4 regions of the Anoxybacillus suryakundensis genome follow, and region 3 is predicted to be linked to each of the others. Evidence: predicted binding sites of a transcription regulator. Region 3 holds the regulator's gene; each other region holds the start of a gene.

Region 1 (7,811 bases), on a different contig from region 3:
TCTTCATATGACAATACGATATGTTCCATCTTTCCCATCTCCTTCTTTCGTATGTTCGCTGTTTTTTTCGACATATGTGAGTAAAATCCTGCACAAAAAAATAGAAAAAGACGACATTACCTGTCGCCTTCTTGTTTTGTACGCATGACAATCTCATATAGTCGTTTTGTTTGTTCACAAATATGCTCAGCACGGCAAATGGCAGAAATGACGGCAATTCCATCTGCCCCCGCTTTGATGACTTGTTCCGCTGTTTGTTCTGTAATCCCACCAATCGCAACGAGTGGAACATGTTTTTCGTGCGCACGAATATGTTCAATCATCGTCAGTCCACATACTTGCTTTGCATCGTCTTTTGAAACGGTTGGGAAAATGGGACCTAGCCCGACATAATCGGCGTGAGCAGCAAGCGCTTTTTTTACTTCAGTCAAGTTATGAACGGATACCCCTAAATATTTATTCCCTATGCGATCGCGAACGCGTTCAGCCGCTTCGTCCTCTTGTCCGACATGAATACCGTCTGCCTGTAAGGCAAGCGCTAAATCAACATCATCATTCACAATAAACGGAATGTTACGAGCGCGGCATCGCTCAAACAATTGCTCAGCTAAGCGATATTTTTCAAGTCCTGTAAGCGCTCCTTTTCCTTTTTCGCGAAACTGAAACATCGTAATGCCACCTTCAATCGCTTCGTCAAGCACGACAAGCGGATTTTTCGTACAATCGACGCTTCCCATCACGAAATATAACGATAACATATGTTTCATCATTTATTCCCCTCGAATGTGTGCGTATTCATTCACTTCTTCTGCTGTCGTCTCGTATAAAGCATTTAAAAATGCTATTTGAAAGCTACCTGGCGCTTTGGCGTGTTTGGCTGCTTTTTCAGCTGCCACACCGTAATAAGCAAGCGCAGCGACAGATGACATCATCACATTTTCTCCTACACTAGCAAATGCACCTAACACCGAGCTTAATAAACAGCCTGTTCCTGTCACTTTCGTTAACATGGCATCACCGTTTGAGACGATCATTAATTTTTCTCCATCTGTCACCACATCATCTTTCCCAGTCACAACAACTGTACAACGAAACATACGCGCTGCTTTTTTGGCTACATGCTCGAGATCGCCTTGAACATCTCCTGCATCTACCCCTTTTGTACTTGCTTGTTCTCCAACAATACTTGCGATTTCGGATGCATTTCCACGTAAAATGGTAACGTTGACTTCGCGTAATATACGTTGGGCTGTTTCCGTACGATATGTTGTCGCACCTGCTCCGACAGGATCGAAAACAACGGGAACATTTGCTTCGTTTGCCGCTTTTCCGGCAATAACCATCGCTTCTACATCTGTTTCGTTTAATGTACCAATGTTTAATACAAGAGCACGTGCTAAACGAACCATATCGGCTACTTCTTCTTTTGCATAAGCCATCACCGGAGACGCACCTAATGCAAGCAAACCGTTAGCAACAAAATTTGTCACAACAACATTCGTCATATTATGTACAAGTGGCGACTCCTCTCTGACGCGCGTTAACCATTGTCCAACATTCATCGTGTATTCCCCCCTTAAAAAAATAAAAACTAGTCGGACAGAATCGACTAGTTTGTACTTACAAAACATAGCCTACTTCCCTCCGCTGGTACAAACCAGATCAGGTTCAAAGGGTTGGAAAACTGATTGCGCGTTTTCCTCTCAGCCATCGCCATCCGGCACCCCTAGTAGCTTGATTGATTTTATTTTCTTCCATTTTAATATATTTTTTCTCGTTATTCAATATAAAACATTGTCAATTTTCGTTCACATTTTTATATAGATGTGTGATATACATCACTTACGCTACGGTGATTTTCCCCTATTGTTAAAGTGTTAATAAGAAAAGGAGGGGTTATCATGTTTTGTCATCAATGCGAACAAACGCCAACAGGGGGATGCACAGTCGTCGGTGTTTGCGGAAAAGATGAAACGATTGCAAGCTTACAAGATACGATTGTATTTGCGCTAAAAGGAATTGCTGCATATCGCACGCATGCTCATCAACTCGGATATACAGATCCATTTGTTGACACAACAACGCATGAAGCGTTGTATATGACACTAACAAACTCCAACTTTAACGTTCAAGAACATTTAGATATGGCGATGAAAGTCGGAAAAGCTGCTATTCGTGTCATGGAACTGCTCGATCGGGCACATACAGAACGCCTTGGCATTCCTCAACCTGTTCGCGTAACACAAAATAAAATTGAAGGAAAATGTATTCTCGTTACAGGACATAACTTATTTGCACTTGAACAGTTATTGAAACAAACAGAAGGCAAACGAATTAACATTTACACGCATTCCGAAATGTTGCCTGCGCACGGCTATCCGCAATTGAAAAAATATAAACATTTAAAAGGAAACGTCGGAAAAGCATGGTACGACCAACGTCGTTTATTTGAAAAATTCCCTGGCGCCATTTTAGCGACAACAAACTGTGTGATGCCGATTAAAGGCTCGTATGCTGACCGCATGTTTTCATACGATGTAGCCGGATTAGAACATGTACAAAAAATCGAGAATGATGATTTCACACCGTTGATTGAGAAAGCGTTACAACTTCCAGAAGCAAATATCGAATCAGATGAAACATTAGTTACTGGTTTCCATCACGAAACAGTCATTCAAATTGCACCAGAAATTATTCAAGCTGTAAAGGAAGGAAAAATTCAACGCTTTTTCGTCATCGCAGGCTGTGACGCGCCTGGAAAAGGCGGTGAATATTATCGTTCATTAGCGACGTCTTTACCGAAAAACACAGTTATTTTAACGACATCTTGCGGAAAATTCCGCTTCAACGATGTAGATTATGGTGTCGTTCCTGGCACAAACATTCCGAGATATATTGACTTAGGACAATGCAATAACTCGATTTCGACAGTAAAAATTGCGATGGCGCTTGCAGAAGCGTTTGGCTGTGAAGTGAATGAACTGCCTGTTAGCATCGTCCTTTCATGGTTTGAACAAAAAGCGGTTGCCATTTTACTCGGATTGTTTAGTTTAGGCATTCAAGACATTCGGATTGGACCAAAAGCACCACACTTTATTTCTGAAGGTGTGTTGCGCGTATTGCAAGATATGTTTGGCCTCAAGCTCATTGGCAATGTGGAAGAAGATATGCAAGCGATGCTAGCACATTAAAAGGGCTGTTTCATTCAGCCCTTTTATATTCATGAAGCTTTGTCGAGACATACGCTCATATTAAATCCTTTTTCTGTTACGTATCCATCCACACTCCAAATGCGCTTTTTCGCTTTTTTTGCTTCCTCTTGTGCTTTATACAATTGTTTAGCGTATTTTGTATCAGGATCAAACATATAAGCAACACGAGCAAGTCCTTCTTTTACAATTTTTTCTTGATACAAAGTTCCATCCTCCAACCATATGTACGCAAGCAATCGACCGTAGCGATCATACGGTTTTTCTTTTGCACTTAATTCGACCGTCACTTTTTTGTGAAGAAGGACATCTTTAGCAAATTGCTTTGCTTCTTCACCATACGCCTGTTTTTCACGATACGTTTCTGGCGTGTCAATGTTTAATAGACGAACGGTTACAATCTCCCCATCTTTTTTTATTTTGATTGTATCCCCATCAACAACATATTGTACTGTCGTAACAAACGTCGTTCCTTTATTTTGCTGTACACAACCGCTAATCAAAAAGATGATTGTAAATAAAATAAGCAATAAAATAAGCCATTTTCTCATAAATGTGTCATCTCACTTTCAAGATGTGAAATATCTGACTCACATTCTATATTCCACTTTCCTCCTTCAAACGAAACGATGGTCACACTCGTACCGTATACACGGCTATTTTCCCATAACTGTGCGAGCGTTTGCTGTTTCCAATATACAAGAAGCGTACGAATCACCATACCGTGTGTAACGACAAGAATATGACCTTCTGAATGAGTATCGGCAATATGCTGAATGGCAGCGACAGCTCGACGTTGCACATCAAGAAACGTCTCGCCAATGATCGGCTTGTATGCATCTGGGTTATGATAAAAATGATAATGATTTTGCTCGTCTACTTGGGCAATTTCTGCAATTGTTTTTCCTTCCCAATGACCTAAGTAAATTTCACGTAGTCGTTCATCAAAATATATTGGCACATGACGTTGCCCTAACACAATTTGCGCCGTTTCTTTTGTCCGATCACTTGGACTACAATACGCAGCAGTAAACGGGACTGTACGCAATCGATCATGTAAAAGTGTCGCATGTTTTCTTCCTGTTTCAGTTAAAGGAGAGTCCTTCCATCCTTGCATGCGTTGTTGCGCATTCCACTCGGTTTCTGCATGACGAATGACGTATAACTTTAACATCTCTCAATCCTCCTCGAAATGAAAAAAGCAAGCTATATTCGCTTACTTTTTCAGTATGACATATGTTGTGAAATTTGTGCAAAAAATATCGACTCTAACGACTTTCCGTCTTGACAAAGTGTAGAAACCGAATCGTATATGAGCATTTGTCCTTGATGAATAAACGCGACAGTATCTGCAATTTCTTCAACCATTGACAACATATGCGTCGAAAAAAGAATAGCTTTCCCTTTTTCTTTTTCAGAACGAATAAGCCGTTTAAATTCCCATACCCAATACGGATCTAAACCGTTTGTTGGCTCATCCAAAATAAGCAATGGGGCATCCGCTAAAAGCGCTTGCGCAAACGCAAGCCGTTGTTGCATTCCTTTTGAATATGTCTTTACTTGTTTATGTTGATCGTTTTCCAATCCAACGAGTGCTAAACATTGTTTAATGCGCTCCTCATTAGCCCCTTGCCATCGTCCAAATAGAGATAACAATTCGTAACCTGTAAACAAGGGAGGGAATTGCAAATGATCAGGCATAAACGAAAACCATTGTTTGTCGTTGTTTTGAATCGGTTGTCCGTTTACATGTATGTCCCCTTTCGTCGGGGTGAGCTGTCCGATTAACATTTTAATAATCGTGCTTTTTCCTGCGCCGTTACCACCGCATAGTGCTAAACATTGTCCCTTCTGAACAGAAAAAGAAATGTTTTCGACTTTATTTTGCTCGTTATATATTTTCGTCAATTGTTTCACTTCAAGCATGTCGCTTCCCTCGTTTCAACCATACATTCACGAAAAACAATGGCACAATAACCCATATGCACGCGATCGCAAGAAATGTAAGTTGTCCACTTGCACTTTCTGCCCATTTTGACCATTCATATAGCTGCGGTCCAAATAGTGCGCTACTTTTCAAAGCGGCTACAGTCCAAACGCGCATGAGTTCAACCGGATTAAATATAATGGATCCAGTAAATAAGAAAATGGTCCATTGCTTTGGAACGATTGATAACAAAAATAATACGATAAATTCATAAAATAAAACGAAAAACGCCCAAATAAATAAGCTGACACCGAGAGCTTGTAAACGATTAGAGGAAACAAGTCCAACGAATAAAGCAATTGCTAAAAAAATACTCGTTAATACAATAGTTAGTACAAACGAAAGAAAAACAAACGCCGACCACGTCCCTCCTGTTGCAAAAAGAGCGACGCTTGCACTTCCATACCCGAGTGCAACTACTGTCCATAATGATATACAACTTCCCACATATAAACCAACTGTTAAAGAACGAGTAGAGACTGGATATGTTAATATAAGTGATAACCGACCGTCTTCTTTTTCCCCTGCAATAAACAAACTACCTGCTAATAGAGCAACAAGCGGAACAAGTAAAAGGGACAAATTTAATAAAGCTGCTGTCGAACGTGTGAATACTCCTGCTGACTCGTGTCCGCTACTGGCGATTACAGTTGATGATAGGACAGCAAACAAAACGGCAAAAGTGATGAGCCATTTGCTACGAATCATCATCATCCATTGGTACTTTATAGCTGTATTCATCGTTCAAATCCCCACCGATGTTTTTTTAGTTGCTCATACGTCCATAATTCCCCTTTTCCTTCTTGTTCCATGTACTCTTTGGCATTTTTTTCGTTTGCAAATGAAACGACCCCATAATTCATCGGCGTCCAATAATTTGGATTGTATACGTAAACAGCTTGCTCAAGTTCAATCCACTTCCCGTTTGTTACATCACGAACGTATTTCTTTGCTATGTCCTCGCCGTTTTGTTCATTCATCCACTCAATCATGCACCCAATATCATCAAACTTATGCACCGTTCCATCTTTTAAAACGATTTCTGTAGCATATGGCTCTGCTGTTATACTCATATTACAAATTACACACACATCAATATCCGGGTTAATCTCTTCTGGCTCATACGTTTTCGTTCCGCCACATGCGGTGAGAAAACATACAAAGAAAAGGCTAGCAATTTTTTTCATATGTCATTCTCCTTCCATATCTAATCATAAACAAACTGCTTATAAATAAAACGCTTCCAAACAATAGTAGCTTCCACGATCTTTCCTTTGTTTCTTTTTTATCTTGATCGATTTTCATCATCGGAAAATGATCTTCCCCTTGCGCCTGCGCATGCGTAAAAAATGACTCTGTTGTATCAAGAAGTGCTAACGCCGGACTTTGAAAATAAAATTGCACGCTTGGCCATTTCCGCAACAGTCGACTATACATGGAACGAATGCGATGTGGGGTATCACCAATTCCATCATCATTGAAATCATAAAACCGATAAGTATCCCAATAATTCCCTTTATGTCCATCATCGAATGCAATAGGTGTACCTTGAATAAGTGCGTCTTCCATATTTCCCAAAAATTTATTTTCGAAAACAATTGTGTGGGGGTTTTCATACAAACTATGCAATGCACGATAGTTACCGATAAACTCATTGTCTTTTATATGACAATGGCGTGCGTTTTGTAACGATAAAGCTGTGCTATTATAAGATAATGTATTGTTGTGCATTACGACATATTCGCTATCGTAAATAAGTGCTCCATACCCACGATAGTCTAATTGTCTAACAATCGTATTATGTCCGATATTAAACTGCTTTGACATCATCATCATGATTCCATTAATATTTTCTGTCAGCACATTTTCTTTTGCCGCTCCACCTTCAGAGTACATAAAATGGAGAGCATAGCGGGCATCTGTTACTTTATTTTTTTCCATCACGGTTTGCTTAGCCCAATCTAAATAAATGCCATCTTGCACACGTGAAATATGATTTTCGCGCACAACAGCGTGGCTTGTCTTCAATAGGTGAATACCGTTTCCTCGTTGAGCAAAGTGAATATCTCGTCCGCGAATAGTATTGTTTAAGAGATTGATATGTGTTCCTTTTTCTACATAAACACCGTAATGCACCTGTTCAATACGTACGTGTTTTAACGTGACATGTGAACTTTCTTGAATGAGCACACCAGCCCCTTTTCCATACGCGCTGTTACGAACCGTTAAACCTTCGACATGAACCCGAGGGGCACGAATTGTAACAACATATTCGCTTCCTCCTCCATCAACTACCGCTCCAGGTTCGGCAACAAGATGAAGGGGCTTGCGGATGATAATTGGACCTTTGTATATCCCTTTTTTCACGATTAGCACGTCGCCAGCATGCGCCTCATCAATAGCTTGTTGCAACTGTTTATGTACTTCAATCTTTTCACCATATACCGTTTCTGTAAACAAAAGTATAACGATCGATATAATCAAAAAAAATAAGCTACGCATGTTCGCTCAGTCCTCATGTTCATCTTTTATACCATCCACATTAATGTAAATTTGTGAAGAAAAAAGAAAATATATGTGAACAAAACGTGAAAAGAGACGCTAATGAAGCGCCT
Region 2 (7,811 bases), on a different contig from region 3:
TCCCCGTTGTTCCATTCGAGTTCACACCCCATATGTGTACACGTCGTATCGACGACATAAAGTGTACCGTCATCGTCGCGATAAGCACCAGCTCGTTTTCCTCCTACATTGACCACAGCCCCTTCTCCACGCAATATGTCGCGGGGGGTACGAATGGCGTATTCAAGCTTTCCGATCAAGAAATGTTTCGCGACATTGATGCCGTCTGCCAGTAAGTGATTGAGCGACGGATCAGCAACAAATCGCGAAGGGGAAAAAAGCTGAGCGTAACGATTTTCTTTTTGTAATGCTAGATCGGCTAACAGCTGAGCTGCGACCGTGCTTGCCGTCATTCCCCATTTTCGATATCCTGTTGCAACAAGTACGTGTGGAAGGTTTGTACGAACAGGACCGATGTATGGAAGATTGTCTAGTGTGACGAGATCTTGCGCTGACCAACGATATTGCACGTTCGAAAGTCCGAATATATGTTCTGAAAATGATTGCAACGCTTCGTAGTGTTGAATCATGTTCGTTCCTTGTCCAACTTTGTGCGACTCACCACCAATCAAAAGAAGAGGTTTGTCGTCTATCATCGTGTATCGCAACGATCGCTTTGGTTCATTTGTGCTTAAATACATACCTTGCAGTCGTTCACGAGCTTCAACTGCAATGACGTACGACCGTTCTGCATGCAAGCGTGCAAAGTAAAAAGAAGGGTCAACAAACGGAAAATGGGTACAAATGACAACCGTGTCGCACGTGATCGTTGCGCCATTTTTCGTTTGTACAATCGGGCGATTGGTTGTCTCGATATGTTGTGCAACAGTTTGTTCGTAAAAAGATGCCCCATGTTTGACCGCGAGCTCCACTAATGTTTTTAAATAATGGAGGGGATGAAATTGCGCTTGGTTGCGCATCATGACTGCACCTCGGACGGAAAAAGGAAGCGAAAGTTGATCGACATATGCCCCATCAATGCCGAGCGTTACATACGCTTTCCACTCCGCTTCAAGCATATGTAATTGTGTTTCTTCCGTCGTATACACGTACGCGTCTTCTAGCGATACGTCGCAATGAATATCGTGTTCTTTTATCGTTTGCAAAATCGATTGCAACGCTTTTTCATTTGCTTCGTAATAATGGCGAGCATTTTCTTCACCGAAATGAGCGATCAGTTCGTGGTAAATGAGATCGTGTTGGGCAGTTATTTTTGCGGTTGTATGTCCTGTTGTGCCGTTACATAGTCGGTCTGCTTCGATGACAGCGACACGCACCCCTTGCTTAGCAAGCAAATAGGCCGTTGTAATGCCTGTTATTCCTCCTCCAACAACCGCTATGTCGACATCAAGCGATTGCGTAAGCGATGGAAAAGAAGGAAGTGTTGTTGATTGTAGCCAATACGATTGAGATGACTTTGGTAAAGACATGAGTTTGTTCCTCCATATCCATGTTTTTCTTAATTTTCCCCAAATCGAAAAGTTTATGATGAACATTTGTAAAGATGATAAAATGGAAATAGACGTGTATAGAAATGTTTTTATAACATAACGTAAGAGGGAGAGTTAAAGTGAATAAAGATGCAAGTGTTCGTTTACAAGATAATATCGTCTTAGAACATTACGGGCTGAATGAATTGCATTTAGAATCTGTTCGCCATTATCGTGAGCAATTTGCAAAAGTCAAACCAAACCACCCATGGAACGGTTTAGAAACGAAAGATTTTTTATATAAGATTGGGGCATGGGGAAAAATACGAAACACAAGCAAGGAAGGATTAACATTAGCAGGACTTCTTATGTTTAGCGAAGAGCGAATGATTACAGAAGTTTTACCACAATACTTTCTTGAATATCGTGAATATGATGATAATCATATGCATTGGACAAATCGTTTCACTTCACAAGATGGAACGTGGTCGGGAAATATTTATGATTTTTATTTTAAAGTAATGAACGAGCTAAAAGATGGATCAGAAGCTGAAAAAGAAGCTATGCATGAGGCGCTTGTTAATGCGATCGTTCATTCCGATTACAACGGTGATGGGGGCATTATTGTCGAACGGCAACGCTCATACGTGCAATTTTCTAATCCTGGGCTTTTCGGTATTCCTTTAGAACAGGCATTTAGCGGCGGTGTTAGCCATTTGCGTAATCCGAATGTGTTCAAAATGTTTATTTACATTCATTTTTGCAAGCGAGCTGGAGTCGGTTTGAAAACGATCGAAACAATTTGTTTGCAACAGCCTGTCATTGATCAATATGATTTCCAGGAGCGGACGGTTATTACATTACCAGTCGTGTCCTTTGCAGAAAGACATAAACACGACGATGATCTAGAGATGATATGTGATTGGTCAGACAATTTAGAGCTAGCTGACTCCATAAATAATGATGAAAACTCCTATAATAGCGACCAAAACTCCATAAATAGCGAGTTAGAGTCCGTAAATAAAGAGTTGGAGTCCATAAATAAAGAATCTAACTGCGTAAATAGTGGGCCTAACTCCGTAATTAGTGAAAATAACTCCTATAATAGCGACCAAAACTCTATAAATAATCTAACCAACTCCGTAAATAATGAAGAAGAAACGAATATCGATCAAGAGCTCTGGAGTATTGCTGAGATTGCGCGTAAGAAAAAAAGGCTTGCACCGACAAAGATGGAAGAAATCATTTTGCAACTATGTGCCCATCGGCCATTAATGTTAAAAGAATTAGCTTATTTATTAGATCGAACGCCAGACGGACTGCGCAATAATTATTTAGGAAAGCTGTTAGCGGAAGGGAAAATGCGTTTAAAGTATCCAGACCAACCAAATCATCCAAAACAAGCATATATAACAAATAAGCAATATTCATGATTTGTTCAATATTTCACAATCTATAGTATAGAAAAGAATGTTACAATAATGGTAACAAAAGAAAAGTTGAGGTGACAGATGATGCTCGTATGCGAATGGAGAAACTTTTCAACAGATGCAGAAACATATACATTGGAGCTATTTGAAGAAATGATTGGGGACGAATTTGAAGCAATGATGTTTGAAGATGATCAAGATATTCCTTCTTATATATGGACAGTGAACTATGTCGTGATCGTTAAGCGAAATACGCGCATGTACAACGATATTTCGTTTACAAAAATTCCACGCAATCCAGTATGTGAGTAACCGCCTTCTTTATAAGAAGCGGTTCTCTTGCACAATATATTTGCTCAATATTTCACAAAGTTGACACACACAAACGATCCTATCTTCGTTATAATGTGAATGTGAAAGTAATCACATTTTTATTTTCGATCAACTTGTGAAAAAATTCACAAGTAAATATAGGAGGGTCTTATATGGCTGTTGATGAAAAAGTATTAGACCAAAAGAAAGAAGTTACAAAGATGATCGATACGCTCGTGGCGAATGCGCAAAAAGCGTTAAAAGCGTTTCGTGATTACGATCAAGAAACGATTGATCATATTGTTAAACAAATGGCGTTAGCTGGGCTTGATAAACATATGTATTTAGCGAAACTAGCCATTGAAGAAACAAAGCGCGGCGTGTATGAAGATAAAATTATTAAAAACATTTTTGCGACAGAATACATTTATCATAACATCAAATATGATAAAACCGTCGGCGTTATTCGCGAAAATGAGCAGGAAGGTATCATTGAAATTGCGGAGCCAGTAGGCGTTATCGCTGGGGTAACCCCAGTCACGAACCCGACTTCAACAACAATGTTTAAAGCGCTCATTTCTATTAAAACGCGCAATCCAATCATTTTCGCGTTCCACCCATCCGCTCAAACATGCAGCAGTGAAGCGGCACGCATTTTACGTGATGCAGCAGTTGCGGCTGGCGCGCCAGAACATTGTATTCAATGGATCGAAACGCCTTCCGTTGAAGCAACGCAACAATTGATGCATCACCCTGGCGTTTCGCTTATTCTTGCGACAGGTGGAGCAGGCATGGTCAAAGCGGCATATAGCTCAGGAAAACCAGCATTAGGGGTTGGACCTGGTAACGTGCCTTGCTATATTGAGAAAACAGCAAATATAAAACGTGCTGTGAACGACCTTATTCTTTCAAAAACGTTTGACAACGGTATGATTTGTGCATCTGAACAAGCGGTCATTATTGATAAAGAAATTTATGACGCGGTAAAAAACGAAATGATTTCAAACAAATGTTATTTCTTAAATGAAGAAGAAAAGAAAAAAGTTGAAAAGCTTGTCATTAATGAAAATACGTGCGCAGTAAATCCGAATATCGTCGGTAAACCAGCATATGAAATTGCGAAAATGGCAGGAGTTGACGTGCCGGTTGATACGAAAATTCTTGTGGCAGAACTAAAAAGCGTCGGTCCGCAAGAGCCACTTTCTCGTGAAAAATTAAGTCCGGTATTGGCGTGCTATAAGGTGAATAGTACAGAAGAAGGATTAAAACGAGCAGAAGAAATGCTTGAGTTCGGTGGACTTGGCCACTCTGCGGTTATTCATTCAGAAAATCAAGAAGTCATTCTTGAATTCGGTAAGCGAATGAAAGCAGGGCGAATCATTTCGAACGCACCATCTTCACAAGGAGCGATCGGTGACATTTACAATGCATACATTCCGTCATTGACGCTCGGTTGCGGTACGTTTGGAGGCAACTCGGTTTCAACAAACGTAGGTGCGACACATTTAATTAACATTAAAAAATTAGCGAGAAGGAATGTAAACATGCAATGGTTTAAAGTTCCGCCAAAAATTTATTTTGAAAAACATGCAACACAATATTTAGCGAAAATGCCAAACATCTCACGTGCCTTTATTGTTACAGATCCAGGCATGGTGAAGCTTGGCTATGTCGATAAAGTGTTGTACTATTTACGCAAACGCCCAGATTATGTGCATTGCGAAATTTTCTCAGAAGTGGAGCCAGATCCATCCATTGAAACAGTGATGAAAGGTGCCGACATGATGCATGCGTTCCAACCAGACGTCATCATCGCCCTCGGCGGTGGTTCGGCGATGGACGCGGCGAAAGCGATGTGGTTGTTCTATGAACATCCAAATACAGACTTTAACGGCTTAAAACAAAAGTTTTTAGATATTCGTAAACGTGTATTTAAATATCCAAAACTCGGTCAAAAAGCGCAATTTGTCGCGATTCCAACAACGTCTGGTACAGGTTCAGAAGTCACATCGTTTGCGGTTATTACAGATAAGAAAAATAATGTAAAATATCCACTCGCTGATTATGAGTTAACACCAGATGTCGCGATCGTTGATCCACAATTCGTGATGACGATGCCAAAACATATTACAGCCGATACAGGTATGGATGTATTGACGCATGCGATTGAAGCGTACGTATCGAATATGGCGAACGACTACACAGACGGATTAGCACTAAAAGCCATTCAACTTGTGTTCGAATACTTGCCACGCGCATACAAAAATGGAAACGATGAAGTCGCGCGCGAAAAAATGCATAACGCTTCAACGATTGCGGGTATGGCATTTGCGAACGCATTTTTAGGAATTAACCATAGCTTAGCGCATAAACTTGGTGCAGAATTCCATATCCCACACGGACGGGCGAATACGATTTTAATGCCGCATGTCATTCGTTACAATGCACAAAAACCGAAGAAGTTTACTGCGTTTCCGAAGTATGAACATTTCGTAGCTGATGAGCGTTATGCTCAAATTGCTCGCTTGCTTGGCTTGCCAGCAAAAACGACAGAAGAAGGTGTCGAAAGCCTTGTTCAAGCAATCATTAAGCTAGCGAAAGAACTCGATATGCCGCTAAGCATCGCAGCTACAGGTGTGAAAAAAGAAGAGTTTGAAAGCAAAGTCGAACAACTCGCTGAATTAGCGTTTGAAGATCAATGTACAACAGCCAATCCAAAATTGCCGTTAGTGAGCGACCTCGCTGACATTTATCGTCAAGCGTATAAGGGAGTGTAAGTGAATGAGGGGCGTCCCGTAAAGGATGTCCCTTCTTTTTGTTTATGGTACACTAATAGGGGAAAGCGAGGGACGGATGGTGAAACAAACGAAGACGAATGCTGTGCGCATGCTCGATCGCACACGTGTGCCATATGAATTGCTCACTTATGACTATGCCGATGGGCAAATTGATGGGAGATCGGTTGCGAAAAAAATTGGACAACGTGAAGAGATTGTATATAAAACGCTTGTGACAAAAGGGACGAGCGGACAACTTTACGTGTTCGTCATCCCTGTCGCAGCGGAGTTGCATGTAAAAAAAGCGGCGGCTGTTGTTGGAGAAAAAAGCGTGCATATGTTGCCTGTGGGAGACATTGAAAAAATGACAGGGTATGTGCGCGGCGGTTGTTCACCAATTGGGATGAAAAAAATGTACGACACGTATGTTGACGAATCAGCTCTTGCGCACGAGCAAATCATTGTGAGCGCAGGAAAAATTGGCATGCAAATGAAGCTTTCTGTTCAAGACTTATTAAAGTTGACAAATGGGAAAACCGCACATGTCATTAAAGCGTAGGAGGGTTGTCGCATGCGAATGGCAAAAGAGGAAGAACAGCAATGGTTAGCACAACGTATAGAAGAAGGATTGTTAACTGACGACAATCGCTTGCTTTGGGAAATGATTTTGCCAAGTCGCTTAAAGCGGATGTACGATGTGTTAAGCGAACGGACGAGGTATATTACCATTTTGACGGAAGCGGTAGACGACCCACACAATCAAGCAGCCGTGTTGCGTTCGGCGGAAGCGTTCGGTATTCAAGACGTTCATGTCGTCACCGGAGCGGCTCCGTTTGAACCGAATAAATGGGTGACGCGACATGCGGACAAATGGTTAACCGTGCATCAACATTCATCGATTGAGCGGGTAATTCGCCATCTCCAACAAAACGGCTATCAAGTATATGCGAGCTATTTAGGAGAAGGAACAATTCCGCTTGAACAAATTGACGTAGCGAAACCGACAGTGCTTTTGTTCGGAAATGAGCATCGTGGCGTATCAGAAGAGGCGCTTGCTTTGGCAGATGGAAAGTTCGTCATTCCGATGAATGGATTTGTGCAAAGTTTCAATATTTCCGTTGCAGCAGCTATTTCTCTTTACGATGTGACGAAGCGGGCGAAACAAGTGGTGAACGAGCGCTATCATCTGTCGCTAGCGGAAAAGAAAGAAATATATGAACATTGGATGAAGCTTTCACTTAGCCCACGACTAAGAAAAATGGTGGAAAGTAAAATGGGAGGACGCAATGATTAAAGCAGTTATTTTTGATTTAGATGGCGTCATTGCTGATACGGTTGAGCTGTACTATATTGCGACAAAACGCGTCGCCGATGAAATCGGAGTGCCCTTTGATCGACAGCTCAATCAAAAGCTTCAAGGTATGAGCAGACAGGCGATGGTTGAGGCGCTTCTTGGAGAAAAGGCGCGTGAATGGTCGGAAGAAGAAAAGCGAGCCCTTGGCGACCGGCGCGGTCAATATTATCGTGTGTTGATCGAGCAATTGTCGCCAAGTGACGTGTTGCCGGGAATGATAGATCTCCTTCGCGACATTCAGCGCGACGGTGTCCCGATGGCGCTCGCATCGTCAAGTTCAAATGCAAGTGTAGTTGTTGAGCGGCTTGGTGTGCGTTCATTTTTCGACGTCATCGTCGACGTAAAAACAATTACGCGCATGAAGCCCGATCCAGAAATCTTTTTAACGGCCGCTAAACATCTTTATGTCGATCCGCGCTTTTGTGTTGCCATTGAAGACGGTGAGGCAGGGATGAAGGCGATTAAGCAAACAAATATGTTTTCCGTCGGTATCGGGAATCATTTGGCATCTTTATCTCCAGACTGGCTC
Region 3 (7,811 bases):
AACTGATCGCCAATCGCACGATGAACGAGAACAGCTGCTACCGACGAATCAACACCACCACTTAAAGCGCAAAGCACTTTTTTATCGCCTACAAGTCTACGAATTTTACGAACTTCGTGCTCAATAAAGCTTCCCATCGTCCAATCGCCTTTACACTTACAAATGTGAAACACGAATCGTTTTAACAATTCATTTCCATATACTGAGTGGCGCACTTCTGGGTGAAACTGAACGGCATAAAACTTTCTCGTTTCATCGCTCATCGCGGCAATCGGACAAGATGGGCTTGTCGCATCAACGGTAAACCCTTCTGGCGTTTTTGTCACTAAGTCGCCATGACTCATCCAAACAATTTGCTCTGTCGGTAAGTCACCAAACAGTTGCGACGCACGTTGTACCGTAATCGTTGCTTTCCCATATTCCCGATGAGTCGCTTTTTCAACTTTCCCACCTAAATGATGCGTCATTAGCTGCATGCCATAACAAATACCTAAAATCGGAATGCCTAACTGAAAAAGTGCTGGATCGCACGTCAATGCTTGTTCGTCATATACACTATTTGGACCACCCGAAAAAACAATCCCTTTTACATTCATTTGTTGAATTTGCTCTGCTGTAATCGTATGTGGATGTAGCTCGCTGTACACACCAAATTCACGAATACGGCGCGTAATTAACTGATTGTACTGGCTACCAAAATCTAAAACGACGATCATTTCCTGCTGACTCAAACGAAATCACCCCATCTACATATAATAAAAAAGCTAGCATTCATACCCTCGCATAAAAAAACGAAGGCAGAATTCTAGCAATATAGAACACTGCCTTCGTAGTCGGGTCATTTACGGTGTCCCGGTAGAGACTCTCGAACCATATTATCGAGGATATACGAAGGTAAGCATCTTAAATTTTAATTCATTCTACCAACTTCATTCCTCATCGGTCAAGATACCTCCGTTTTTATTAAATTTTCTAACAATTAACAACAATATATTACGTGCATATGATATATCAATGAAATAGGTTACAGGAGAATAACTAACTATGGATGTTCAAACGAAAGCACTTATCGGTTCATTTACTCAAGCTGTAGGTACTGTCACTTCAGCCATTGGAAGCATTCCTTTTTTAAGCGATAAGAAACAGTTCGCCCTTGATTTATGGGGAAACGTATTGCAAGCGACAGGAAACGCCCTAGAGGCAGATGCCGAGATCCCTGATACACTAGGTATATACGGAAATCAAATTCAAGCTATCGGTAACGTAACCGTTGTTGCTGGACTATTAAACAAAGATGGAAGTCAACAGGAGATCACAGGAAATTGGTTACAATCATTAGGGGGGCTCATTGCGTTTGCGGATGATTGGGAAGGTGAGCAGTCATCTTTAAGCCCAGTGGGAAATTTGCTTCAATCGATCGGCAACGCCTTACAAGCTATTGGTGGCATATGTGAAGGACGAGGAAGTAAAGAGGGAGGGCAGACGATTGGCATCATTGGGGCATGGATTCAAGCTGTTGGCTCTGTTCTTTGTTTTTTAAGTCAGTTAGAAAACAAGGCTACTCGTGAAACAAAAGAGTAGCCTTTTTTTTTCAATGCTAAAACGAATCAATCTTTTTTCCAACAATAATTAAATCTCTTTTCATCCCGTCTAACTCGGCGACTTTCGGCAAATATCCCCACTTCTCAAAACCTACACTCAAAAATAGTTTCATGCTCGGCTCGTTGTGCGCAAAGATAAATCCGAGCAAAGTATCAATACCAAACTTCGGACACTCCGCTATCACTTTAGCTAAAATCTTTTTCCCTAATCCTTTTCCTCTAAAATTTTCATGAAGATAAATACTTATCTCAGCAGTCGCATGATAGGCTGGTCTCCCGTAAAAAGATTGAAGGCTTACCCAACCACAAACTTCATCTCCATATTTCACCATCCATAGAGGTCTTTGATTAGGGTTGTGTTCCTTAAACCATTCCAATCTATCGTCTATCGATACGGGCTCTGTATCAGCAGTTACTAATCGACTTGGAATTGTCGAGTTGTAAATGCTAACGATTGTCGGTAAATCATCTATACTCGCTATTCTAAATGTAACATCTTCTAACATAATCATACTCCTTCGCATCGTTTCATTGTATATTTCTACATTAACATTCACACATAATTTTAAAATGTCTAAAAATAAAAAATCCCCTTATCTTCTTATAAGGGGATAGGTCCTTTACATAAAAAATGCGGGAGAAGCGACCAACGCCACTTCTCCCACACGAAAAAGTATTACATCATGCCGCCCATGTCAGGCATGCCTGGTGTATTTTTGTTTTCTTCTGGCTTGTCAGCAACTACCGCTTCAGTTGTTAAGAACATAGCGGCAACAGACGCTGCATTTTGAAGTGCAGAGCGAGTTACTTTTGTTGGGTCAACGATACCTGCTTCGATCATGTCAACCCACTCGCCAGTTGCTGCGTTGAAGCCGATGCCAGGCTTTTCTGTTTTTAAGCGCTCTACGATGACAGAGCCTTCTAAACCAGCGTTTTGTGCGATTTGACGAACTGGCTCTTCGATTGCACGAAGAACGATTTTCACACCCGTTGCTTCGTCACCTTCAGCTTCAATAGCTGCAACTTTGCTGTATACGTTCATTAACGCTGTACCACCGCCGGCAACGATACCTTCTTCAACTGCGGCACGTGTTGCGTTTAATGCGTCTTCAATGCGTAATTTGCGCTCTTTCAATTCTGTTTCTGTTGCAGCACCAACTTTGATTACCGCAACACCACCAGCTAATTTTGCTAAACGTTCTTGTAATTTTTCACGATCAAACTCAGAAGTAGTTTCCTCTAATTGAGCACGGATTTGGTTGATGCGTGCTTGAATGTCTTCTGCACGACCAGCGCCACCAACAATTGTTGTATGTTCTTTCGTTACAACAACTTTCGCTGCGCGACCGAGTGAAGCAATTGTTGTTGATTTCAATTCGCGACCTAACTCTTCTGTGATCACTTCACCACCTGTTAAAATCGCGATATCTTGAAGCATCGCTTTACGACGATCACCGAAGCCAGGCGCTTTTACTGCAACAGCTGTGAATGTACCGCGAAGCTTGTTCACAACTAATGTTGCAAGCGCTTCGCCTTCTACATCTTCAGCAATGATTAACAATGGCTTGCCTTGTTGAACAACTTGCTCTAATACAGGAAGAAGTTCTTGAATGCTTGAAACTTTTTTATCTGTAATTAAGATGTACGGATTTTCTAATACAGCTTCCATTTTATCAGAGTCTGTGATCATGTATGGAGATACATAACCGCGATCAAATTGCATACCTTCCACAACATCTAATTCTGTTGTGAAACCTTTAGACTCTTCTAATGTAATGACGCCGTCTTTACCAACGCGTTCCATTGCTTCTGCGATTAATTGACCAACTTCTTCGTCAGCCGCAGAAATCGCTGCAACTTGAGCGATTGAGTCTTTGCCTTCAATTGGTTTAGAGATCGCTTTTAATTCTTCTACTGCAACAGCAACAGCTTTTTCAATACCTTTGCGAATGCCCATTGGGTTCGCACCAGCTGTTACGTTTTTCAAACCTTCACGAATCATCGCTTGTGCTAATACAGTCGCTGTTGTTGTACCGTCACCAGCAACATCGTTTGTTTTGCTTGCTACTTCCGCAACAAGCTTCGCACCCATATTTTCAAACGGATCTTCTAATTCAATTTCTTTCGCGATTGTTACACCGTCATTTGTAATGAGTGGCGAACCAAATTTTTTCTCTAATACAACGTTACGACCTTTTGGACCTAATGTTACTTTTACTGCATCAGCTAATTTATCTACACCGCGTAACATCGCACGACGAGCTTCTTCGCTGAATTTAATTTCTTTTGCCATACATCTTACCCCCTTGATAATCATTTTTGTTAAGTATTTTTGTATGCTTTATATGTTATCAGGCGAACGATTAACCAATCACAGCTAAAATGTCGCTTTCACGTAAGATTAAGTACTCTTTTCCATCATATTTCACTTCTGTACCCGCATATTTTGAGAAGATGATGCGGTCACCAACGCTCACTTCTGGAGCTACACGCTCACCATTGTCAAGAACACGGCCTGAACCAACTGCAACAACTTTTCCTTCTTGTGGTTTTTCTTTCGCTGTGTCTGGTAAAACAATTCCGCTCGCTGTTTTCTCTTCAGTTTGGATTAATTCAATAACAATGCGATCACCTAGTGGCTTCAACACGGCAAACGACCTCCTTAATTAGATTTTCGTTCCGTTATTAGCACTCGTTATTATTGAGTGCTAACACACTTATTATATTAATGAACTTTTTTCAATTTTGCAAGTAGGAAGTTAAAAATTTTTCACTAAATGTTTCCCTTTTTCATTATGTCTTTCCTTTCGAAATTCATACAAAAAATATGGTAAAATGAAAAAGTACTCATTTTGCAAAAAGGGGTTGAACATGTGAAAAAGCAATATTGGTTTGTCATCATTACATACATTGCTATGCAACTATCCAGTTTAGTTGGCGTTCCTTTGCTCGCACATAGCGGATTTATTAACGCATCAAATAAAGAAGTAGCTTTTTCGATCGCCTCTGGTTATTGGGCTGTTATTAGTTTTTCGATTGCTCTTTTTTTCGTTCTTTATTTCATGAAAGAAGATATGAAGTATTCGTACGATCGCCATCAAGCATCAATTGGAACGTCGATCTTTTGGGCAATTGGGGGGTTTTTGCTCGCTCTTTTCGCTCAAGGCATTGCAGCAAACATCGAAGTACACCTCTTTGGTGTCGAAATGGGATCCGAAAACACACGACGCATCGTCGAAATGGTAAAGCTCACACCAGCACTTATGCTTGTCACTTCGATCGTTGGACCAATCTTAGAAGAAATCATCTTTCGAAAAATTATTTTTGGGACGTTGTATGAAAAATATAACTTTCTTTTATCAGCCCTTGTCAGTTCACTTTTATTTGCTGTTGTTCATTTAGAATTCGAGCATTTGCTTCTTTATGCAACAATGGGATTTGTATTTGCGTTCTTATATGTCAAAACAAAACGTATTCTCGTACCCATTGTGGCCCATGTGCTCATGAACACCTTTGTCGTCGCCATTCAAACATTATTCGCTGAAGAAATTGAAAAAATGATGCGCGAAGCAGAACAAATGCAATTCGTGATTTGGAGGCTGTTTTCATGAAATCTGAACCGTTGTTTTATTTTCTCATGGGCATTTTATTTACTTATTTTGCTGTGGATAGTGCCGATGATGGTATTTGGGATGTAACGACGATGTTATTCATCCTAATTGCAACATTTGATTTTGGCACAGCGATTCGCTCTTTATTAAAAAAAACCTCCCGCTCATAAACGGGAGGTTTACTCATTTCCGTAATGTTTTAAAAAGTAAACGAGTGACTGCAATTCGACCGCTAAATCAATATGATGAACACGAATGTGCTCTGGCACATGCAGACGAGCAGGCGTAAAGTTTAAAATTCCTTTAATGCCTTTTTGAACAAGTCGGTCAGTAATCGGCTGAGCAACCTGAGCAGGAACAGTTAAAATCGCTACCGTAATTCCACCGAGTTTTTCTTCCAATTCATTTAAATGATAAACTGGAACTCCTCCGACTTCTGTTCCGACTTTATCTGGATCTACATCGAACGCCATCACAATTTTCGTATTATTGTTTTTGCTAAAATTGTAGTTCAAAAATGCCGTCCCTAAATTACCGACTCCAAATAACGCGACTTCTGTCGTTTCATCTTGATCTAACGTTTTACGGAAAAAAGACAACAAATAATTCACATTATATCCGTATCCTTTTTTTCCAAGCGCACCAAAGTATGAAAAATCACGGCGAATCGTTGCTGAATCGACTTTTACAGCTTCACTTAACTCCGCTGAAGATACACGCTGCTTTCCTGATGCATGCAAGTTTTTCAAAAAACGATAATACAACGGTAGTCGCTTTGCGGTCGCCTGCGGAATTTTTGGTTGTTCATTGTTCACGAGTCAATCCCCCACATTTCCTTTCACAAATAGTTAGCGCTTTCATTTTTCTCTCCTATACATCGAAAAAGTTCTCTCCACTTTTAAACTATACACTATTTTTTTCATTCTGTCTTTCCTTTGTACCCTTTATTATTATTTTTGTCAAATTTGTTATTCACACACTAGTATTGCCGAACATGAAGAAAGTGCGTTACACTATCAAAAGAAGATTGAGGTGAGAAATGATGATCATTTTACAAATAAACCAACTATCCAAATCATATGGGGCTGAACAAGTTTTATCAGACATAAAACTTGAAATACAAGAAAAAGATCGCATTGCTCTAGTTGGGAGAAACGGTGCAGGAAAATCAACATTATTAAAAATCATTACTGGGCAATTGTCATACGATACAGGTGAAATTATAAAGCCAAAACATGTGACAATCGGCTACTTAGATCAATATACAGGTTTGCAAGCTCATCGCTCTATTTGGGACGAAATGCTCGATGTTTTTGCCCCGCTTCAACAAATGGAAAAGCAATTGCGTGAACTAGAACAACAAATGAGCTTGCATGATGCTGACTACGAAAGACTATTAGAACAATATGATCGTTTACAAACGGAATTTAAGGAAAAAGGCGGTTATCAATATGAAGCAGATATTCGTTCTGTTCTTCATGGCCTTCGCTTTTCCCAGTACGATTATACAACAAAAGTATCAACATTAAGCGGCGGACAGCGGACGAGACTAGCGCTAGGAAAACTACTTCTGACTAAGCCAAATTTACTTATTTTAGACGAACCAACGAACCATTTAGATATGGAAACATTACAATGGCTTGAACAGTATTTAAAAAACTATACAGGAGCCATTCTCATCGTCTCGCACGACCGCTATTTTCTTGATCAAATCGTCACACAAGTGTACGAATTGTCGCGCACAAAAATAAAAAAATATGTCGGCAACTATACAAGCTACTTACAACAACGCGCGGAACAGTTCGAACAACAACTAAAACTGTATGAAAAACAACAAGAGGAAATCACAAAATTAAAAGATTTTATTCAACGAAATATCGCTCGCGCCTCAACAACAAAGCGAGCACAAAGCCGCAGAAAACAATTAGAAAAAATGAACATCATCGAAAAACCGCTCGGTGATGAAAAATCGGCATCGTTTCGTTTCGAGATTGAACGCCCAAGCGGAAATGATGTGCTAACAGCTAACGATCTAGCGATCGGTTACGATCACATCATCGCAAAAAATCTTTCGTTTCGCATCACTCGCGGGGATAGTATCGCATTAATTGGACCAAATGGAATTGGCAAATCAACTCTTTTAAAAACGATCGTCAAACGACTTCCTATAAAACAAGGGGAGCTGCGTTACGGAACAAACGTCCAGGTCGGCTATTATGATCAAGAACAAGCGGAATTAACATCTAATAAACGCGTCATCGACGAGCTGTGGGATGAAGATCGATTAAAAACAGAGAAAGAAATTCGGACCATTCTCGGAAACTTTTTATTCTCTGGTGACGACGTATTGAAGTCTGTTCAGACATTAAGCGGCGGGGAAAAAGCGCGGCTCGCTCTCGCTAAGCTAATGATGAAAAAAGCGAACGTATTAGTTTTAGACGAGCCGACAAACCATTTGGATTTAGATAGCAAAGAAGTGCTAGAACAAGCACTCATTGAATATCCTGGGACCATTATATTCGTCTCTCATGACCGTTATTTTATTAACAGAATCGCAACCAAAATATATGAGTTATCCACAGATGGACTTATCGAATAC
Region 4 (7,811 bases), on a different contig from region 3:
GTCGGTAAGCTTGTTCATACGGCCGAGCGCCGATAAACGCCGGTAAAAACGAGTGATGAATATTGATGATTTGCGCTGGAAACGTCGCAACAAAATGAGGTGATAAAATTTGCATATAACGAGCAAGCACAATAACATCAATGTCGTATTCCTTTAACAGCTGTATTTGTTTTTCTTCGGCTTCCTGTTTTGTTTCTTTTGTCACAGGTATGTAATAGTACGGAATGCCAAATGACTCGACTATTTCTCTCATGTGTTCATGATTACTGATAACTAGTGCAAAATCTGCAAGTAACTCTCCTGCTTGCCACTCCCATAGTAACTCTAATAAGCAATGCTCTTCTTTGGAAACAAATATGGCCACTTTTTTCATATGCGTATGTAAACTCAACCGCCATTTCATTTCAAACTGTTGCGCTATCGTTGCGAATTTTTCTTCTATCGCTTCTTTTCGTTCCGATATATTCGGAGCGTCGAACTCGATTCGTAAAAAAAACGTACCGCCTTCAGGATCTGTCGAATATTGACTCGACTCGACAATATTGGCCCCTTGTTCATACAGGAAAGTGGTAACAGTTGCCACAATGCCTGGCTGATCTGGACATGAAATAAGTAACCGTGCCCGATCTTTATATTTGTCCATAAACTTTTGGACATGTTTTTGTTGAAAATACATTGTAACTCCCCCTAAACAAAAATAAAATAATAGCTTCTATTATAACAAATAAAAAAATAGTCGAGAACATCCCCCGACTATTTTTTACTTATTCAATATTTTTCTTACTCCAAACGCCCCTTTCCACGCAGGAGTAGACTGTTTATCAGATGAAAGATACGTGTATAACGCGCCCATAAATAATGAGCCTCCAACGATATTCCCAAGCGTTACAGGTACGATGTTATGGATGATTCCTGACACATGAATCGTATCTGGATGTTGAACAGCTAAAGCAAGTGAGAAAATAACAAAGTTTGCAATAGAGTGTTCATATCCAGAAGCAAAAAAGACAAAAACAATTAAAATCATGGCAAATATTTTGGCGATGTCTTCTTTCATTTGCATCGGAATAAAAATAGCTAAACAAACAAGCCAGTTACATAAAATCCCTTTTACAAACAGTTGTATCGTCGTTGCGTGCATTTTTTTCAGTGCAATCGCAAACAGTAAATGGTCCATTGAAATATCATGAAAAATACCTGATTGTGCGATTAAAAAGGCAAAGAAAATCGCACCAAGCAAATTACCACTATAACATATTATCCAGTTGAGAAGCGTGTCTCTGATCGTTGTTTCTTTTTGAAGCGTACTCACAGTAAAATACATTGTATTCCCGGTGAATAGTTCTGCTCCTCCGTACATAATAAGAACAAGAGCGATACCAAAAAAGATGCCGCTTACTAAATATGTTGCTGGTGAATGTGTCTCATAAAAATATTGACCAACACGGACACAAAGAATAAGAGCAAACCCGATATATACACCTGCTAAAGCAGCACGAATCACGTATTGAAGCGGTGATTTTTGCAAAATGGATCGCTTCTTTAATGCGAGCTCTTTACATGTCTGTAAAGCTTCCATTGTTCTCTCACTTCTCTTTCTCTTTTGTGATGTTTTTCACACTTATCCTACTCCTCTTTTTTCTGTTTTTCAATGCGTTTGTGTAAATGTTAAAAGAACTGTCAACACTTTATTTTTGTAAACGTTTGCGAATAAAATGGCTATTGCAATTTTTTCAACTATTGTTCTCATCCTTTGCAAACTCATGCACAAATGTATTAATATAAAAAAGGTGCAAAATACATCGTTAGAGGAGGAAGCTATGAACTACATAAAAGAGCAAAACGGACAGCTATGGTTAACAGAAGATGAGCGTGAAAATTTAAAAATTAGTTACCGTATTAAAGAGATCGTTTACTCAGAACGTTCACCATTTCAACATGTAATGATTTTGGACTCATACGACTTTGGAAGAATGCTTGTGCTTGATGGAGTTGTACAAACAACTTCTATTGATGGACATATTTACAATGAGATGATTACACATGTTCCTCTTTCTCTTCATCCGTCGCCAAAGAAAGTTTTAATTATTGGTGGGGGCGATTGTGGGGCAGCTCGTGAAGTGGCGAAATATGAAGAGGTAGAAGAAATACATCTCGTTGAAATCGATGAACTTGTTGTTCAAGCGTGTAAAGAACATTTACCTGAAGTATCGGGAAATCTTTCAGATCCACGTGTACAGTATGTATATAAAGATGGCGTGCAATTTGTAAAGGATCGCGTAAATACGTACGATGTCATTATTATTGATTCATCTGATCCGATCGGCCCTGCTCAAGTATTATTTGAATATGATTTTTACAAAAGTGTATATGAAGCACTCAAAGAAGATGGAATGATGGTTTGTCAAAGCCAATCACCAATTTTCCATATGAACGTATTAAAACAAACATATATAAACATTCGTCATTTATTCCCACACGTTCACGTATATACGGCTACTGTTCCGACATATCCTGGTGGGCTATGGAGCTTTACTCTCGGAGCAAAACAAGCTGTTTCATTTGAGCGCCTTACCACATTTGCAAAACAAACGAAATACGTAAATGCTGATGTATTAAACCAATGCTTCTGTCTTCCTCAATTTATGAAAGAGCATCTTCAATCGTAGTCGGAATCATTCCGGCTACGATTGTTGACAAAAGTGTTTTTTTATATTACGATACAAAACGTAATGATTACTATTTTCTTTAAAAGGAGCGTGCCCCTATGCGTGTGAAAGTCGTTTTACAATGTACAGAAACTGGCGATCGTAACTACATAACAACAAAAAATAAGCGCAACAACCCTGAAAGACTTGAATTAAAAAAATATTGCCCACGTTTGAAACGCCACACATTACATCGTGAAACAAAATAATGGGGCTGACTCAAAAGTCCCTTTTTAATGAAACTTCACTGAAGTATGTGAAAGAGACCACCTTTGAATCCCCTTGGTTTTACTGGGTTTTCGTGGTGGTCTCTTTTTTCATGTTTCCCCAGATAAGAGCATGACCGCTCTTTTGAGCCCGTACCATCATTTTTAATGTAAATGAATGCGCCGCGCAAAGTCAACGAATCGAAATTTATCAAGACGATGACGGGACTCTGTATATTGAAACAAACTCGCATCATCTAAATAAACATAATTTCGTACAACGACAACGTGTGTATATTGTTTTAAATGCAAATACATACGATCTTCTTCTGTGCATTCTTCCACAAAAAATTCTTTTTTCGCAAAGCTGATTTTTAATTGCAATTCCTTCTCCAAATATTCATAAATGGATCGCGCACATATATCTTTAGACAAAAATGGAACAAATTTTTTATTAAAAAAGTCTTTGTCTAAAATAATGCGTTCATCTTCAATTTCTCGCACGCGCACAACTTTCCAAATATCTTCTCGTGCCGTGACATGAAGATGTTTTTTTAACACTTCATCAGGCTTGATCATTTCAAGCTGCTCAACAATTGTCCGCGATGGCTTTCCAAGCTTCTGTGCCAATTCCTTAAAACTAATTAGCCCAGAAATCGGGAAATCAAATTTACGTACATCTAATACAATTGAACCTTTTCCTTTAATTTTTTGAATATATCCATGCTCTGAAAGTAAATTGAGCGCTTTTCGAATCGTTTCTCGCGATGTTTCATATTGTTCAACAAGTTGATTTTCAGAAGGAATTTTCATCCCTGGTTTAAAAATTCCTTTTTCAATTTTTGATAATAAGTCATTGTAAATCGACAAGTATTTATTTTCACTCATTGTTTATCACCGAAAAATATTTTACCATTATTTTTTCAAGTAATAAACAATGGATTCATACGGACGTAGCGTCATTTGTTTAAATTCATTTGGTGAATCATCGTAGTTCGATAATAAAACTTGACTTGTATATTCGCTTATATCCATATGTTTTGGCCATTCAAAAACCGTTTCTTGTCCGTAAAAATTATTAATTACAACAAGCTTTTCATCGTTTCCATTGCGAATATATGCAAAAATGGAAGGATGATCTTCTAAAATGAGCTCATAGTCTCCTGTTGTAATGATGTCATACTGTTTACGCAACTGAATGAGTTTGTGATAATGATAAAAAATAGATGTTGGATCTTGTAATGCTTGTTGAACATTAATTTCTTTATAGTTATTCGCGACAGAAATCCAAGGCGTTCCCGTTGTAAAGCCTGCATGTGGCTCATCGCTCCATTGCATCGGTGTTCGCGAATTATCACGTGATTTTCGCTGTAAAATATGCAATACTTCTTGTTCGCTTTTCCCTTGTCCTTTTAGTATACGATACATATTCAATGACTCTACATCGCGATAGTCATCGATTCGTTCAAATTTCGGGTCTGTCATCCCGATTTCTTCACCTTGATAAATATAAGGTGTTCCTTGCATCATATGAATCGTTGTTGCTAACATTTTTGCAGATTCTTTATGATACTGTCCATCATCACCATAACGAGAGACGATGCGCGGCTGGTCATGATTGCACCAAAATAAAGCGTTCCACCCACCGCCTCTATGCATATTCACTTGCCATTCTGATAAAATCTTTTTTAATTGCAAAAAGTCAAAATCGGCAACTGCCCACTTTTCTCCATTTGGGTAATCGACTTTTAAATGGTGAAAGTTAAACGTCATATTGAGTTCATGACGATTAGGATTTGTATATAAAATACAATGATCAATTGTCGTTGATGACATCTCCCCTACTGTCATCATATCGTACTTCGAAAACACTTCTCGATTCATTTCTTGCAAAAATTCATGAATGCGTGGACCATCTGTATAATATTTTCTACCGTCACTCGGTGGAGTAGAGCCGTCATCATCTAAAAAGCGTTGGTCTTTTGAAATTAAATTAATAACATCTAAACGGAAGCCGTCGACTCCTTTTTGTAACCAAAAATGCATCATATCGTACACGTGTTTGCGTACTTCTTCGTTTTCCCAATTTAAATCCGCTTGTGTAACATCGAACAAATGTAAATAATATTGTCCTGTTTTCTCGTCATACTCCCAAGCGGAACCTCCGAATTTCGATTGCCAATTGTTCGGCTCATCTCTCCAAATATAAAAATGGCGATACGGGTTATCTTTCGATGAACGTGCTTGTTTAAACCATTCATGATCTGTTGATGTATGGTTTACAACAATATCCATAACAATTTTTATATTGCGCTTATGTGCTTCTTCAATAAGTTTTTCGAAATCTTCCATTGTTCCATATGGTTCATAAATTCGATGGTAGTCGCTAATGTCATAACCGTTATCACGCTGAGGCGACTCATAAATCGGGGTGAGCCAGATGGCATCAACCCCGAGCATTTTTAAATAATCGAGTTTTTCAATGACTCCTTGCAAATCACCAATTCCGTCACCATTTGTATCTTTAAAACTTTTTGGATAAATTTGATACACGACCGCTGTTTTCCACCATGGATGCATATTACTTACCTCCTTTCGTTTTTGCCAAAATGTATGTCAACGTAAATGGAACGATCAAGACGATGGCCATACCGATGAAAAACGGTACCCACTTGTCAGGGAAGATCGATAAAAAGCCAGGAAGTCCACCAACACCAATAGAAGATGCCTGCACTTTATTGATCGTAATAAAAATCCCTGCCGTTGCCGAACCAATTAAGGCCGAAATAAATGGATAGCGGAATCGTAAGTTTACACCAAACATTGCTGGTTCTGTAATGCCCAAGTAAGCGGATACAGCTGATGTAAACGATAAACCTTTTAATTTTTCATCTTTTGTTGCAAACATCATCGCTAATGCTGCTGAGCCTTGTGCAATGTTTGATAACGCGAGCATCGGCCATAAAAATGTCCCGCCTGTACTACCGATCAGTTGTAAGTCTACGGCTAAAAACGTATGGTGCATTCCTGTGACAACGAGAACAGCGTACAATCCTCCGTATACGAGTCCTCCTAACGCAGCAAAACGATCAAATAGCGCGACAAGACCATCTGTTAAAGCATTCGCAATGCCAAATGTCAAAGGACCGATAGCGATGAAAGAAATAAATCCTGTTAAAAGTAAAGCGATTGGCGCAACAAGTAACAATTGAAATGCTTCCGGAATACGTTTTTTCAAAAATAGCTCTAGTTTCGCTAGCACATATGATGAAATTAAAATAGGTAATACTTGACCTTGATAACCAATTTTTTGAACGTCAAGCCCAAATAAATTCCAATATGGCACAGTTCCTTCTTGAACAGCGGAAGCGTATGCCCATGCATTTAATAACGCTGGGTGAACGAGCATCAATCCGAGTACAATTCCAAGTAACTCGCTTCCACCAAATTTTTTTACCGCTGACCACCCGATTAATCCTGGCAAAAAGACAAACGCTGTGTTGGCAATTAAGTTAATCATATCAGCAACATCGCGCCACTGTTTATGAACATCAACAATTGATTTTCCTTCATAAAAAATTCCTGGGCCTGTTAAAATGTTGTTAATCCCCATCAATAAACCGGCTGTGACAATAGCAGGTAAAATCGGAATAAAAATATCAGCTAACGTCTTAATTGCCCGTTGTAGCGGGTTTAATTTTTTTCTGCAGCGTCTTTAATATCTTGTTTCGTTGCCCGACCAATCCCAGTCATTTCAACCATTTCGTTATACACTTTATCAACTAGTCCTTGTCCGATCACGACTTGGAACTGACCGTTTACTGAAAATGAACCTTTAACAATATCAATGTTTTCTAACGCTTCTTTATCTACTTTTCCTTCATCTTTTAACGCAAAACGAAGACGCGTCACACAGTGTGTAGCCGCGATGATATTCTCTTTCCCACCGACGGCTTGAACAATTTGCCCTACAGATTGTCTCATGATTTACTCCTCCTTAGTTAAAGCGTTTGCAACGAATGTCACCAACTTGTATATACAAGTTTATTGGTCGTCTTTATTTTAACCTGTATATACAAGTTAGTCAACCGCTTTCAAACAACTTTTAAAGAAAAAAGATGCCCATGTGGACATCTTTTTTCCATTTAATTATTTTCTTTTTTTCGTGCATACATCGCTGCATGTCTTTTAATTTCACCAATCAATTGCATTTCTTCTTGCTTAGAAATCTCTAATGAAAGGCCGTATTGAAACTCATTTGCGTATGCTTTTTTCCAAATCACAATGCCTCGAACGGCTATTGGTTGATCAACAATCGTAAACTGTAACTCCACTTCGAGTTCACCTTTTGCGGAGTCGATCGGTAAATTTAAATTTGTCTCCAGTCGAATGCCCCGTGGACTGATATCGTGAATTTCAGCTGCTCCTTTATCTGTTTCGACTTCTCGCTCACCAATACGTGTGATACGAAACGTACATGGGAGCGGTTGACCGAATTGATATCGAAAAGGCTCTTGACGTTTAAATCTCATCATAAATCCCCCACACACAAACTATACCTTCTTCAATATAATTGAAATCATAAATGAATGCAAGGGAATTATGACCATCTCACCCACGTATCCGTAACGTTACCAACTTCATCATAATCAAGCACGTATGTCACATTGCCATATCGATCGCTTAATCGTAGTTCGTCAACGTTGACTTCTTCAATGATCCCTTTCTCTGTTTTTAAAACAACATGTCCATGTGAAAGGAAATGACAATTTACTACTCGATGTGGATTTGTTTTCACTTCTTTAATAAGAAGCTGGCCCCGTTTCGCGCGGGTCGATTCGTCGATTTCCGTTCTAGCTATTTTTTTCACCGCCCCGCGTTTTGTCACAAAAACAAC

What was found. The regulator Rex, encoded in region 3, represses fermentation and respiration genes when NADH is low (regulators of the CRP and FNR family bind a similar motif). The targets are predictions, from matches to a motif close to TTGTGAAATATTTCACAA.
Region 1: hcp (hydroxylamine reductase) is a predicted target of Rex. The motif match lies at 1,827-1,844, and genes of this name have one in related genera.
Region 2: adhE (bifunctional acetaldehyde-CoA/alcohol dehydrogenase) is a predicted target of Rex. The motif match lies at 3,286-3,303, and genes of this name have one in related genera.
Region 4: ASC42_RS09635 (formate/nitrite transporter family protein) is a predicted target of Rex. The motif match lies at 1,604-1,621, and genes of this name have one in related genera.

The regions. Positions count from the first base shown of each region.
Region 1 covers NZ_LIOK01000008.1:83,618-91,428, reverse strand. The annotation lists gene ASC42_RS07720 (enoyl-CoA hydratase) at 1-29, opposite strand, end outside; gene thiE (thiamine phosphate synthase) at 117-770, opposite strand; gene thiM (hydroxyethylthiazole kinase) at 771-1,562, opposite strand; TPP riboswitch at 1,623-1,738, opposite strand; gene hcp (hydroxylamine reductase) at 1,902-3,191, shown strand; gene ASC42_RS07700 (thermonuclease family protein) at 3,221-3,760, opposite strand; gene ASC42_RS07695 (histidine phosphatase family protein) at 3,757-4,383, opposite strand; gene ASC42_RS07690 (ABC transporter ATP-binding protein) at 4,434-5,135, opposite strand; gene ASC42_RS07685 (ABC transporter permease) at 5,128-5,937, opposite strand; gene ASC42_RS07680 (nitrous oxide reductase accessory protein NosL) at 5,934-6,383, opposite strand; gene ASC42_RS07675 (right-handed parallel beta-helix repeat-containing protein) at 6,367-7,698, opposite strand; gene ASC42_RS07670 (sensor domain-containing protein) at 7,798-7,811, opposite strand, start outside.
Region 2 covers NZ_LIOK01000005.1:125,859-133,669, reverse strand. The annotation lists gene ASC42_RS05200 (FAD-dependent oxidoreductase) at 1-1,409, opposite strand, end outside; gene ASC42_RS05195 (hypothetical protein) at 1,550-2,842, shown strand; gene ASC42_RS05190 (hypothetical protein) at 2,924-3,151, shown strand; gene adhE (bifunctional acetaldehyde-CoA/alcohol dehydrogenase) at 3,325-5,928, shown strand; gene ybaK (Cys-tRNA(Pro) deacylase) at 6,005-6,487, shown strand; gene ASC42_RS05175 (TrmH family RNA methyltransferase) at 6,506-7,222, shown strand; gene pgmB (beta-phosphoglucomutase) at 7,215-7,811, shown strand, end outside.
Region 3 covers NZ_LIOK01000027.1:2,868-10,678, forward strand. The annotation lists gene guaA (glutamine-hydrolyzing GMP synthase) at 1-716, opposite strand, end outside; purine riboswitch at 811-912, opposite strand; gene ASC42_RS12880 (DUF6944 family repetitive protein) at 1,045-1,581, shown strand; gene ASC42_RS12885 (GNAT family N-acetyltransferase) at 1,598-2,107, opposite strand; gene groL (chaperonin GroEL) at 2,278-3,894, opposite strand; gene groES (co-chaperone GroES) at 3,965-4,249, opposite strand; gene ASC42_RS12900 (CPBP family intramembrane glutamic endopeptidase) at 4,475-5,212, shown strand; gene ASC42_RS13835 (YdiK family protein) at 5,209-5,382, shown strand; gene ASC42_RS12905 (redox-sensing transcriptional repressor Rex) at 5,392-6,027, opposite strand; gene ASC42_RS12910 (ABC-F family ATP-binding cassette domain-containing protein) at 6,255-7,811, shown strand, end outside.
Region 4 covers NZ_LIOK01000012.1:36,881-44,691, reverse strand. The annotation lists gene purU (formyltetrahydrofolate deformylase) at 1-676, opposite strand, end outside; gene ASC42_RS09635 (formate/nitrite transporter family protein) at 761-1,579, opposite strand; gene speE (polyamine aminopropyltransferase) at 1,821-2,669, shown strand; gene rpmG (50S ribosomal protein L33) at 2,768-2,917, shown strand; gene treR (trehalose operon repressor) at 3,080-3,802, opposite strand; gene treC (alpha,alpha-phosphotrehalase) at 3,830-5,494, opposite strand; partial or broken gene treP (PTS system trehalose-specific EIIBC component) at 5,496-6,898, opposite strand; gene ASC42_RS09605 (PilZ domain-containing protein) at 7,060-7,446, opposite strand; gene parC (DNA topoisomerase IV subunit A) at 7,515-7,811, opposite strand, start outside.